DNA from 3 places in the Pseudomonas sp. NY11955 genome. Region 2 is predicted to be linked to each of the others. Evidence: riboswitches for the same ligand, from Rfam matches in the RefSeq annotation. Region 2 holds a riboswitch; each other region holds the start of a gene.
What was found. A riboswitch is a leader RNA that binds a small molecule or an ion and turns the genes downstream of it on or off. The one in region 2 is predicted to bind cobalamin.

Region 1 (3,171 bases), on a different contig from region 2:
CCGGCTCGTACCGCTACCACCTGGGCCTGGACACACCGAACGACGACGGTTGCTACATCGACGTGGACGGCGAGAAATACTCCTGGCGCGATGGCGAGGGGGTGATCTTCGATGAAACCTACATCCACTACGCGGCCAACACCACCGAGCACAACCGCATCATCCTGTTCTGCGACGTCGAGCGCCCGCTCAAGTACCGCTGGGCAACCGCGTTCAACCGCTGGTTCAGCCGTAACGTAATGGCTGCCGCCGCGGCGCCCAACGATGCCAGCGACAAGACCGGCGGCATCAACCGCCTGTTCACCCGCATCTACAAGATCCGCGAACGTGGCAAGGCGCTGAAAAAGCGCAACCGCATGCGTTACTACCTGGAAAAATGGGCAGTGGTCGCAGCCTTGGTGCTGGTGTTCATCTACATCTGAACAGTGCCACAGCGGGCTTGCCCAAGCCCGCTTCCAAAGGCCCACGGCATAACCACCAAAGTACAAGCCTCGCACTTGCCACTCTTCGACTAGCCTGAAAGCTCCACTCGCAACCACCCCAAGGTGAAGACGATGAGCATGATGGACTGGGACGCCTACCGTAAGCAGTTGATGGCCGGCATCGGCGATCTCAAGCAACTCTCACCCGACACCGTGGCCGGTTACATGACCGCCAGCGGTGCTGGGGCCAAGACCAACCACCTGGACGCCAAGACGCGCGAGCTGATCTCCCTGGCCGTGGCCGTGACCACCCGCTGCGACGGCTGCATCGCCGTGCATTCGCAACAGGCGGTCAAGCATGGCGCCAGCCGCGAGGAAATTGCCGAGGCCCTCGGCGTGGCCGTGGCGATGAACGCCGGTGCTGCGCTGGTCTACTCGGCACGTGCCATGGATGCCGTAGGCAAGGCCAACGGCTGAGCACAAACGGCGTCGCCGCCCTTGCGCGACGGCGCCGCGCCACCCAGACTGGGCGGCTTAGCCCGCGCAGGAACCCGCATGATCCACATTCGCCCCATGACGCCAGAAGACTTCGAGCGCTTCTGGCCCACTTTCCAGGCCATTGTCCAAGCCCGTGAAACCTACGCCTTCGACCCGGCCCTGAGCTTCGAACAGGCCCGCCAGCTGTGGTTGGAACTGCCCTTGCACACACTATTGGCCGAAGAAGAGGGCGAGCTACTGGGTTCGTATTACCTCAAGGCCAATGCAGCCGGGCCAGGCGCGCATGTGGGCAATTGCGGCTACATGGTCAGCGAGCAGGCACGCGGCCGGGGCGTGGCGCGCTTGATGTGCGAACACTCGCAGAAGCTGGCGCGCCAGGAAGGTTTTCTGGCCCTGCAGTTCAACTCGGTGGTGGCCAGCAATGAAGTGGCCGTGGCGCTTTGGCACAAGCTGGGCTTCGAGACCGTTGGCCGCTTGCCCAAGGCCTATCGCCATGCCCGCCTGGGGCTGGTGGACTGCCTGGTGATGTACAAGTGGCTGGCGGATGAGCCGGTGGTAGAGAAGCCGCCACTGCTGATCGGGCGCAAGAACATCGAGGCACGGGTTTCGCGGCGCCGCGGACGCTAGCCGTTGCCGGCCTAACCCACCGCCATTGCCCAAGCAAATTTGACGCCCCCGCATTTCAATGGTCAGATGCGCGCCAGTTTCAGGTGCCCTGCGCCGCCGCGCGCAGGGTGAAACGGGAAGCCGGTGCGTCGTGTTACCCACGACAAGTCCGGCGCTGCCCCCGCAACGGTAAGCGAGCGAACCCTTCGAGATACCACTGTGCTCCGGCATGGGAAGGTGAAGGTTTCATGCCCCTCGCAAGCCCGGAGACCGGCCTGGAGCTTCACTTGGCAACCCGCGGTGGGCGGGCGCAGGCCGGAATCCGTGCGCGCGCCTGCCCGCATGGTTCGCCTTTGCGTGTTTTCCACCGGGATCCATTCATTCCTGCAGCAGTGGAACGACATGTCCCGTATGTTCAAGCTTCACCCCCTGGCGGCCTGCCTGGCCGTCGCCCTGCCGGCCCTGGCCGATGACCGAACCCAACAGCCTCTGGCTTTGCCTTCCACGGCCATCACCGACACCCTCGACAGCCGCGCCATCGACCTGGCCACGCCTACCCAGGCCGGCTCACGCCTTGGCCTCAGCGCCCTGGAAACACCGGCCAGCACCAGCAGCATCAGCGCCGAGCAGATTCAGCAACGCAACAACCTTACCGTGCAGGATGCGGTGACTCGCTCGCCGGGCATCACCTTCGTCGGCTCTCCGGGTGATGGCGGTACGGGCTTGTCAGCCCGCGGCTTTGCCGGGCACAGCTCGGTGATGACCCTGTTCGACGGCGCACGGCTTTACACCGGTGCCGGCACCCAAACGTTCCCGGTCGACCCGTGGATGGTCGAACGTATCGACGTGATTCGCGGCCCGGCTTCGGTACTGCATGGCGAAGGCGCCACCGGCGCGGTCGTCAACGTGATCCCGAAAAAACCGTTTGCCGGCGAAGTGCGCAACCACCTGCGCCTGGGCTACGGCTCGTGGGACCGTCAGCAGCTCGGCCTGGACAGCGGCGGCAGCCTCAGCGAGCGCCTGAGCTATCGCCTGACGCTGAACCAGCAGGATGGCAATGGCTGGGTCGACCGCACCCATTCACGCAGCCTGGCCCTGAGTGCCGCGCTGCGTTTCGATGCCACTGACGACCTCAGCTTCACCCTCGCCCACGACCGTGGCGAGGCGCAGCCCGCCAACTACTACGGCACGCCGCTGATCGACGGCCACTACCGCAGCAGCCTGCGCAACAAGAACTACAACGTACAGAATGACGTGCAGCGCTATGACGACGAGTGGACCCGGCTGACCACCGAGTGGACGCTGAACGACCACCTCAGCGCCAGCAACCAGCTGTACTACATCAAAAGCCGCCGCCACTGGCGCAACGCCGAAGACTACAGCTGGGACGCAGAGCGTCAGCAGTTGCTGCGCGGCAGCTACCTGGAGATCAAGCACAACCAGGAACAGTTCGGCGACCGCCAGACCTTCACCTTCGACCACACCCTGTTCGGCCTGGCCAGCAAGACCGTGCTCGGTGCCGAGTACAACAAGGTGCGCTTCAACGTCGACAGCAATTCACCCTACAACGATGTGGGCGGTGACTACATCGACCCATGGCAACCGCAGCCCGGCGGGTTCCACAGTGCCTCGCCGCTGCGACCGC
Region 2 (3,171 bases):
GGGTACCAGTCTTCCAGCTCCGCACTGCCCTTGGCCGGGTGATAGACCGCCGTGCGCGGCAACGGCTGCGGCTCGTCCCAGGTGTAGTCGCGGCCTAGCCACTGGCTGGCCAGGCAGTTGAACAGGTTGCGGGCGTTGGCCTTGCCGCCCTGGCGCAGATAATGCCAGAGGCGCTCGGCCTGCTCGCCTGTGACATTGCCCAGGCCGGTCAATTCCGGGTCCGGGCGGTCGTCGCCCGGTACCAGGATCAGCTGCACGCCTCGGGCGGCCAGCTCGACCAATTGCTCCACGCCATAGCGCCAGTAACCAACGCCACCGTGCAGCGACACCAGAATGACCTTGGCGTGGCGCAGCACCTGGTCGACGTACAAGTCGACCGAGGCATGGTTCTGCACCTGCATGGGGTTGGCCAGGCGCAGGCTGGGGAAGTCTTCGGGCAAGTGCTCGGCGGTATCGGCGAGCAATGCCAGGTGCGAATCGCCGCTGCAGAGAATCACCAGCTCGGCGGGTGTCTGGCCAAGGTCGGCAATGCTGTCATCCGGCACGAAGCCGCCGGGCTGGGTCCGCAGCAGGTGCATGGGTCAGGCGCCCAGGGCCTGGCGCAGGCGCGCTTCCAGTTGAGTAGCGTCGAGGTCCTGTCCGATCAGCACCAAGCGGGTGATGCGTGGCTCGTCGGCGCGCCAGGCACGGTCGAAGTGTTTGTCGAAACGGGTACCCACGCCTTGCACCAGCAGGCGCATCGGCTTGCCCGGGATGGCGGCGAAGCCTTTGGCGCGCAGGATGCCGAACTCCACCACCAGTTGGGTCAGTGCGTCGAGCAGCAGGCTCTCGTCGGCTTCGGGCAGGTCGATGGAGATGGAATCGAAGGCGTCGTGGTCATGGTCGTCATGCTCGTCGCCGTCGTGGTGCGAATCGTGGTGGGTACGTCGGCCATCGATGTGCGCCTCGGACTCTGCCCCCACGCCCAGCAGCACCTCCAGTGGCAGCTTGCCGCTGCTGGCCTCGATCACTTTCACCGCCGGCGGCAGTTCTTCGGCCACTTCCGCCCGCACCTTGGCCAGGCCTTCGGCATCGATCAGGTCGGCCTTGTTCAGTACCACCAGGTCGGCGCTGGCCAACTGGTCGGCGAACAGCTCGTGCAGTGGCGATTCATGGTCCAGGTTGGGGTCGAGCTTGCGCTGGGCATCGACCTGGTCCGGGTAGGCGGCGAAGGTGCCAGCGGCCACAGCTGGGCTGTCGACCACGGTGATGACCGCATCGACGGTGCAGGCATTGCGGATTTCCGGCCATTGGAAGGCCTGCACCAGCGGCTTGGGCAGGGCCAGACCGCTGGTTTCGATGAGGATGTGGTCGAGGTCGCCACGGCGAGCCACCAGTTCGCGCATTACCGGGAAGAATTCTTCCTGCACGGTGCAGCACAGGCAGCCGTTGGCCAGCTCGTAGACGCGGCCGCTGGCTTCTTCCTCGGTGCACCCGATGCTGCACTGCTTGAGGATTTCGCCATCGATCCCCAGCTCGCCGAATTCGTTGACGATGACCGCGATGCGACGGCCCTGGGCGTTGTCGAGCATGTGGCGCAGCAAGGTGGTCTTGCCCGAGCCGAGGAAGCCGGTGACGATGGTGACGGGGAGCTTGGCCAGTGTTTTCATGTCGCATTGCCCTTGGCAGTGTGGCGCGGGCATGCAGGACGACAGCCGCGGGCCAGGTTGGCCGGGCTTGTTCGCCACCGGATCACCCCGCCCGGTTGAAAGTCGAAAACGTGACGAGGCAGGTCTCCTGGCTCGCACCGTTCCATTGCCCCGTTCAGTTGAACAGCGGGCTGGCGGGATGACGCCTTCCCGCGCGCTGGCGCAGTGGCAATGTCGATCCGTTGTCGGTGCTTACAGTTGCGGGGGCAGCCGCGGCTTGTACCGCGTTCCCATCTTAGCTTCGGCCTGGCCGAAGAACCTCGAAGTGGCAAGGCTACGCAGTGGCTGGCGGGTGGTCAACCATTGCGGCGGCGCCGGTCGACAACGCTGGGCGCAACTGCGTTACAGTGGCGGCTTCACCCACGGTCAAGGACGCCCCATGCCCCTCGCCCCCGCCATACCCGTACTGCGCATTTTCTCGGTCGACAAGGCCAAGGAGTTCTACGTCGATTTTCTAGGTTTTACCCTGGATTGGTCGCACCGCTTCAGCCCGGACTTGCCGTTGTACATGCAGATTCACCGCGATGGCCTGATCCTGCACCTATCCGAGCACCATGGCGATGCATGCCCCGGTTCAACCGTGTTCGCCCGCATCGACGACCTGCGCGCGCTGGAGCGCGAGCTGCAGGATAAACAGTACGGTTACGCCCGGCCCGAGGCCGAGCGCCTGGACTGGGGCCTGCAGATGCAGGTGTGGGACCCGTTCGGCAACCGCCTGCGCTTTTGCCAGCAGATCGATGACGAGGCCAACCCGTGAAGACGCTGGGCAAACGCGAAATGGCCCGCCTTGAGCGGGAGCTGGTGGCGTGCCTGACCGATGCCTGCGAAACCGCCAAGGCGCAGATCGTCGGCTTCAGCTGGCTTACCCATCGCCACGACCCCGAGGACTTTCCGGGCAGCCTGCGTATTACCTGGGTATTTGAGCAAGAGGCCGATAAAGCCGCTGCCGTGGCGAGCGAAGCGAAAGCGCGCATGCTGGCGCTGACCCGCCAGGCGCTGGAGCAAGCCGGCATAAAGCTGGACCATCCGGCCTGGCATGTGCGGTTTGACAGTGAAGAAGCCTGCGCGCAGAGCCACGCCGGAGACTGGGCCAAGCGCTTGCAGACGCAACGCTGAGGGCAGGCCGCTGTTTACACCGTGCAAGGTTGTGTCGCCAGTCCCGGCCTCTTCGCAGCACAAGGCTGCTCCTACAGCGCCAGTGGGCCGCGAAAAATGCATCGCAGGCTATCAATTCGTGACTGGCCGTTCCCGATCCGCCAAGGATGTATTAAGGTGGCATGGTGCGCATATAACAGCAGCCCGAGAGATCGGGCACTTGCAAGACAATGAGGGTGTCATGAGCAACGAAAGCATTAATTGGGACAAGCTGGGTTTCGACTACATCAAGACCGACAAACGCTACCTGTCCGTATGGCGCAATGGCGAGTGGGACAAAGGCACCCTGACCGAAGACAACGTACTGCACATCAGTGAAGGCTCCACG
Region 3 (3,171 bases), 140 kb from region 2:
CGGCGACAGCGGCGACCTGCAGCGCGATGGCGACTTCCTCGACAAGGATGCCCGCTATGCCCGTACCGACGAATACCTGCAGGTCCTGCGCGACACCTGGACGCGCCATGAACCGTTCGACCACCAGGGCACGCACTACCGCGTCGAAGACAATCTGACCCTGGTCAAGCCCGTGCAGCACCTGCCGATCTACTTCTCCGGCGCCTCTGACGCGGCGGTCGAAGTGGCCGCCAAGCACGCCGATGTCTACATGATGTGGGGCGAACCGCTGGAGCAGGTAGGCGAGCGCATCACCAAGGTGCGCAAGGCCGCCGCCCGCTACGGGCGCGAAAAGCATATTCGCTTCAGCCTGTCGTTGCGGCCGATTCTGGGGGCTACCGAGGCCGAGGCCTGGGCCCGTGCCGAGCGCATCCTGGCCGATGCCCAGGCGCGCATCGGCATCCATCAGGGCAATCGCCGCGAGAAGAACTTCGGCAAGAGCAACGCCGGCTCCGAACGCCTGGTGCAGCTGGCCAGCCAGCGCAAGGTGCACGACACCCGGCTGTGGACCGAGATTGCCGCGCTAGGCGGTGGTGCAGGTAACTCCACCTCGCTGGTGGGCACTGCGGACCAGGTGGCCGAGGCGGCGCTGGCGTACTACGAACTGGGGGTAACCACCTTCCTGTTCCGCGGCTTTGACCAGCTACGTGATGCGGTGGAGTACGGGCAGGACCTGATCCCGCGGATTCGTGCGCTGGTTGAACGGCACGAGGCTGGGCGCAACGCGCGCACGGCCTAGCGCTCTACTCGCTGCACTGCCCTCCCAGGTCAAGTGCGGCATTGACGCCAAGCCCGCCCCATGCTCTTCTTATGCCTCGCGTTCAGGTGCCCCTCACGGGGTGAAACGGGAAACCGGTGCGTCGCAGGCCCTCCAACAGGGCCGGACAATGCCGGTGCTGCCCCCGCAACGGTAAGCGAGTGAAGCGTCTGTACCACTGTGCCTGGTAACTGCGGCATGGGAAGGTGACGTGTTCCAGGAGCCCTGCTCTTCCTCGCAAGCCCGGAGACCGGCCTGGCGTTCATGAACACCCCGCGGTGGGCGGGCGCTGTTGCATTCCCCTGGGCCACCTCGCCCGGGGCTGCCGCGCTCGCCCGTTGCCCACAAAAAAGCAGAGGAACGCGTCATGCCCATCACCAGCGCCAAACAACACAGCCTTGCCACCCCCGTTACCCTCAGCCAGCGCCTGGTCATCGCCGTCGGCGCCAGCCTGCTGGGCCTGTGCCTGGTGTACTTTGCCGGCTTCTCGCACATCGAGGCCGTGCACAACGCCGCCCACGACACCCGCCACAGCGCCGCCTTCCCCTGCCACTGAGTACCCCTGATGATCACGCGCATCGCCCGTACCGCGGGCTTCAGCGGGCTGCTTGCGGCCCTGTTGCTGACCCTGCTGCAAAGCTTTTGGGTCGCTCCGCTGATTCTTGAAGCGGAAACCTACGAGTCCTCGGCCCCCGCCGCACATCACGAGCATGGTGGCGAAGTGGCCGCCCATGAGCACAGTGCCGAAGCCTGGTCGCCGGAAGACGGCTGGCAGCGGGTGCTGTCCACCACCGGTGGCAACCTGGTGGTCGCGGTCGGCTTCGCCCTGATCCTGGCCGCCCTGTACAGCCTGCGCGAGCCGAAGCGCGCCGGCACGGGTGCACTGTGGGGGCTCGCCGGCTTCGCCGTGTTCTGCCTGGCCCCAACCCTTGGCCTGCCACCAGAGCTGCCAGGCACTGCGGCTGCCGACCTGGGTCAACGTCAAACCTGGTGGATTGGCACCGCCAGCGCCACTGCGCTGGGCCTGGCGTTGTTGGTGTTCGCCCGCCACTGGCTGCTGAAGGTGCTTGGCGCGGCACTGCTGGTGATTCCCCATGTGATCGGCGCACCGCAACCCGAGGTGCACGAAAGCCTGGCCCCTGAAGCGCTGGAAACCCAGTTCAAAGTAGCCTCCTGGCTCACCAACGCCGCCTTCTGGCTGGCCTTGGGCCTGCTCAGCGCATGGCTGTTCCGCCGTTCCAGCCAGGCCTGATGCCGGGCTTCTACGCCGGCTTTGGCTGCCGCCGAGGTTGCTCGGCGGACACCCTGCAAAACTTGCTGAGCCAGGCCCTGGACACCCAGGGCCTGGCATTGGCAGATCTGCGCGGCATTGCCAGCATCAGCCTGAAGGCCGACGAACCCGGTTTGCTGCAGTTGGCCGAACGCCTCGGTTTACCCTTGGTGCTGTACCATAGCGCGCAACTGCAACCATACGAACCCATGCTCAGCCACCGTTCCGCCGCAGCCCATGCCCACAGCGGCTGCTGGGGTGTAGCCGAGAGCGCGGCGTTGGCCTTGGCCAGCCAGCAGCTTGGCAGGGCCCGATTGCTGCTGGCCCGCCAGGTTCTGGGCCAGGCGACACTCGCCCTGGCCTGCTGAGCGCTTCACCCCCAAATTCTTGCAAGGACTATCCATGACCGTCTACTTCATCGGCGCCGGCCCCGGCGACCCGGACCTGATCACGGTCAAGGGCCAACGGCTGATTCGCCAATGCCCGGTGATCATTTATGCCGGCTCGCTGGTGCCCGCAGCCGTGCTCGAAGGTCACCAGGCCGAGACCGTGATCAACAGCGCCGAACTGCATCTGGAACAGATTGTCGCGGCCATGCAACGCGCGCACGAGCAAGGCCTGGACGTAGCCCGGGTGCATAGCGGCGACCCTAGCCTGTACGGTGCCATCGGCGAGCAGATCCGCCACCTGCAGGCGCTGGGTATCGATTACCAGATCATCCCTGGAGTCACCGCCACGGCAGCCAGCGCTGCCCTGCTTGGCTGCGAACTGACCTTGCCGGACGTGGCGCAGACGGTGATCCTTACCCGCTATGGCGACAGCTCGCCAATGCCGCCTGGCGAACAACTGAGCGATCTGGCGCGCCATGGCAGTACCCTGGCGATTCACCTGGGGGTCAAACACCTGTCGCGGATTGTCGATGAACTGCTGCCGCACTACGGCGCGCTCTGCCCGGTAGCGGTTGTGCATCGCGCCACCTGGCCAGACCAGGACTGGGTGCGCGGCAATCTCGGCGATATTGTTGAACGCGTGGCAACCAAGGACTTCCGGCGCACGGCCCTGATACTGGTAGGGCATGTGCTGGGCGATGCGCCGTTCGCCGAAT

Region 1: linked by a shared signal. The riboswitch ahead of ACNFBR_RS09435 (TonB-dependent receptor) and the one ahead of cobW (cobalamin biosynthesis protein CobW) in region 2 are both predicted to bind cobalamin.
Region 3: linked by a shared signal. The riboswitch ahead of ACNFBR_RS14415 (CbtB domain-containing protein) and the one ahead of cobW (cobalamin biosynthesis protein CobW) in region 2 are both predicted to bind cobalamin.

Annotation. Positions count from the first base shown of each region.
Region 1 covers NZ_JBLUPS010000004.1:177,427-180,597, forward strand. The annotation lists gene lpxO (lipid A hydroxylase LpxO) at 1-422, shown strand, start outside; gene ACNFBR_RS09425 (carboxymuconolactone decarboxylase family protein) at 555-899, shown strand; gene ACNFBR_RS09430 (GNAT family N-acetyltransferase) at 978-1,547, shown strand; cobalamin riboswitch at 1,612-1,820, shown strand; gene ACNFBR_RS09435 (TonB-dependent receptor) at 1,929-3,171, shown strand, end outside.
Region 2 covers NZ_JBLUPS010000006.1:201,300-204,470, reverse strand. The annotation lists gene cobN (cobaltochelatase subunit CobN) at 1-578, opposite strand, end outside; gene cobW (cobalamin biosynthesis protein CobW) at 582-1,649, opposite strand; cobalamin riboswitch at 1,749-1,966, opposite strand; gene ACNFBR_RS13845 (glyoxalase superfamily protein) at 2,068-2,445, shown strand; gene ACNFBR_RS13840 (hypothetical protein) at 2,442-2,804, shown strand; gene ACNFBR_RS13835 (branched-chain amino acid aminotransferase) at 3,025-3,171, shown strand, end outside.
Region 3 covers NZ_JBLUPS010000006.1:343,083-346,253, reverse strand. The annotation lists gene ACNFBR_RS14420 (LLM class flavin-dependent oxidoreductase) at 1-778, shown strand, start outside; cobalamin riboswitch at 846-1,070, shown strand; gene ACNFBR_RS14415 (CbtB domain-containing protein) at 1,164-1,352, shown strand; gene ACNFBR_RS14410 (CbtA family protein) at 1,362-2,048, shown strand; gene ACNFBR_RS14405 (cobalamin biosynthesis protein) at 2,048-2,434, shown strand; gene cobM (precorrin-4 C(11)-methyltransferase) at 2,469-3,171, shown strand, end outside.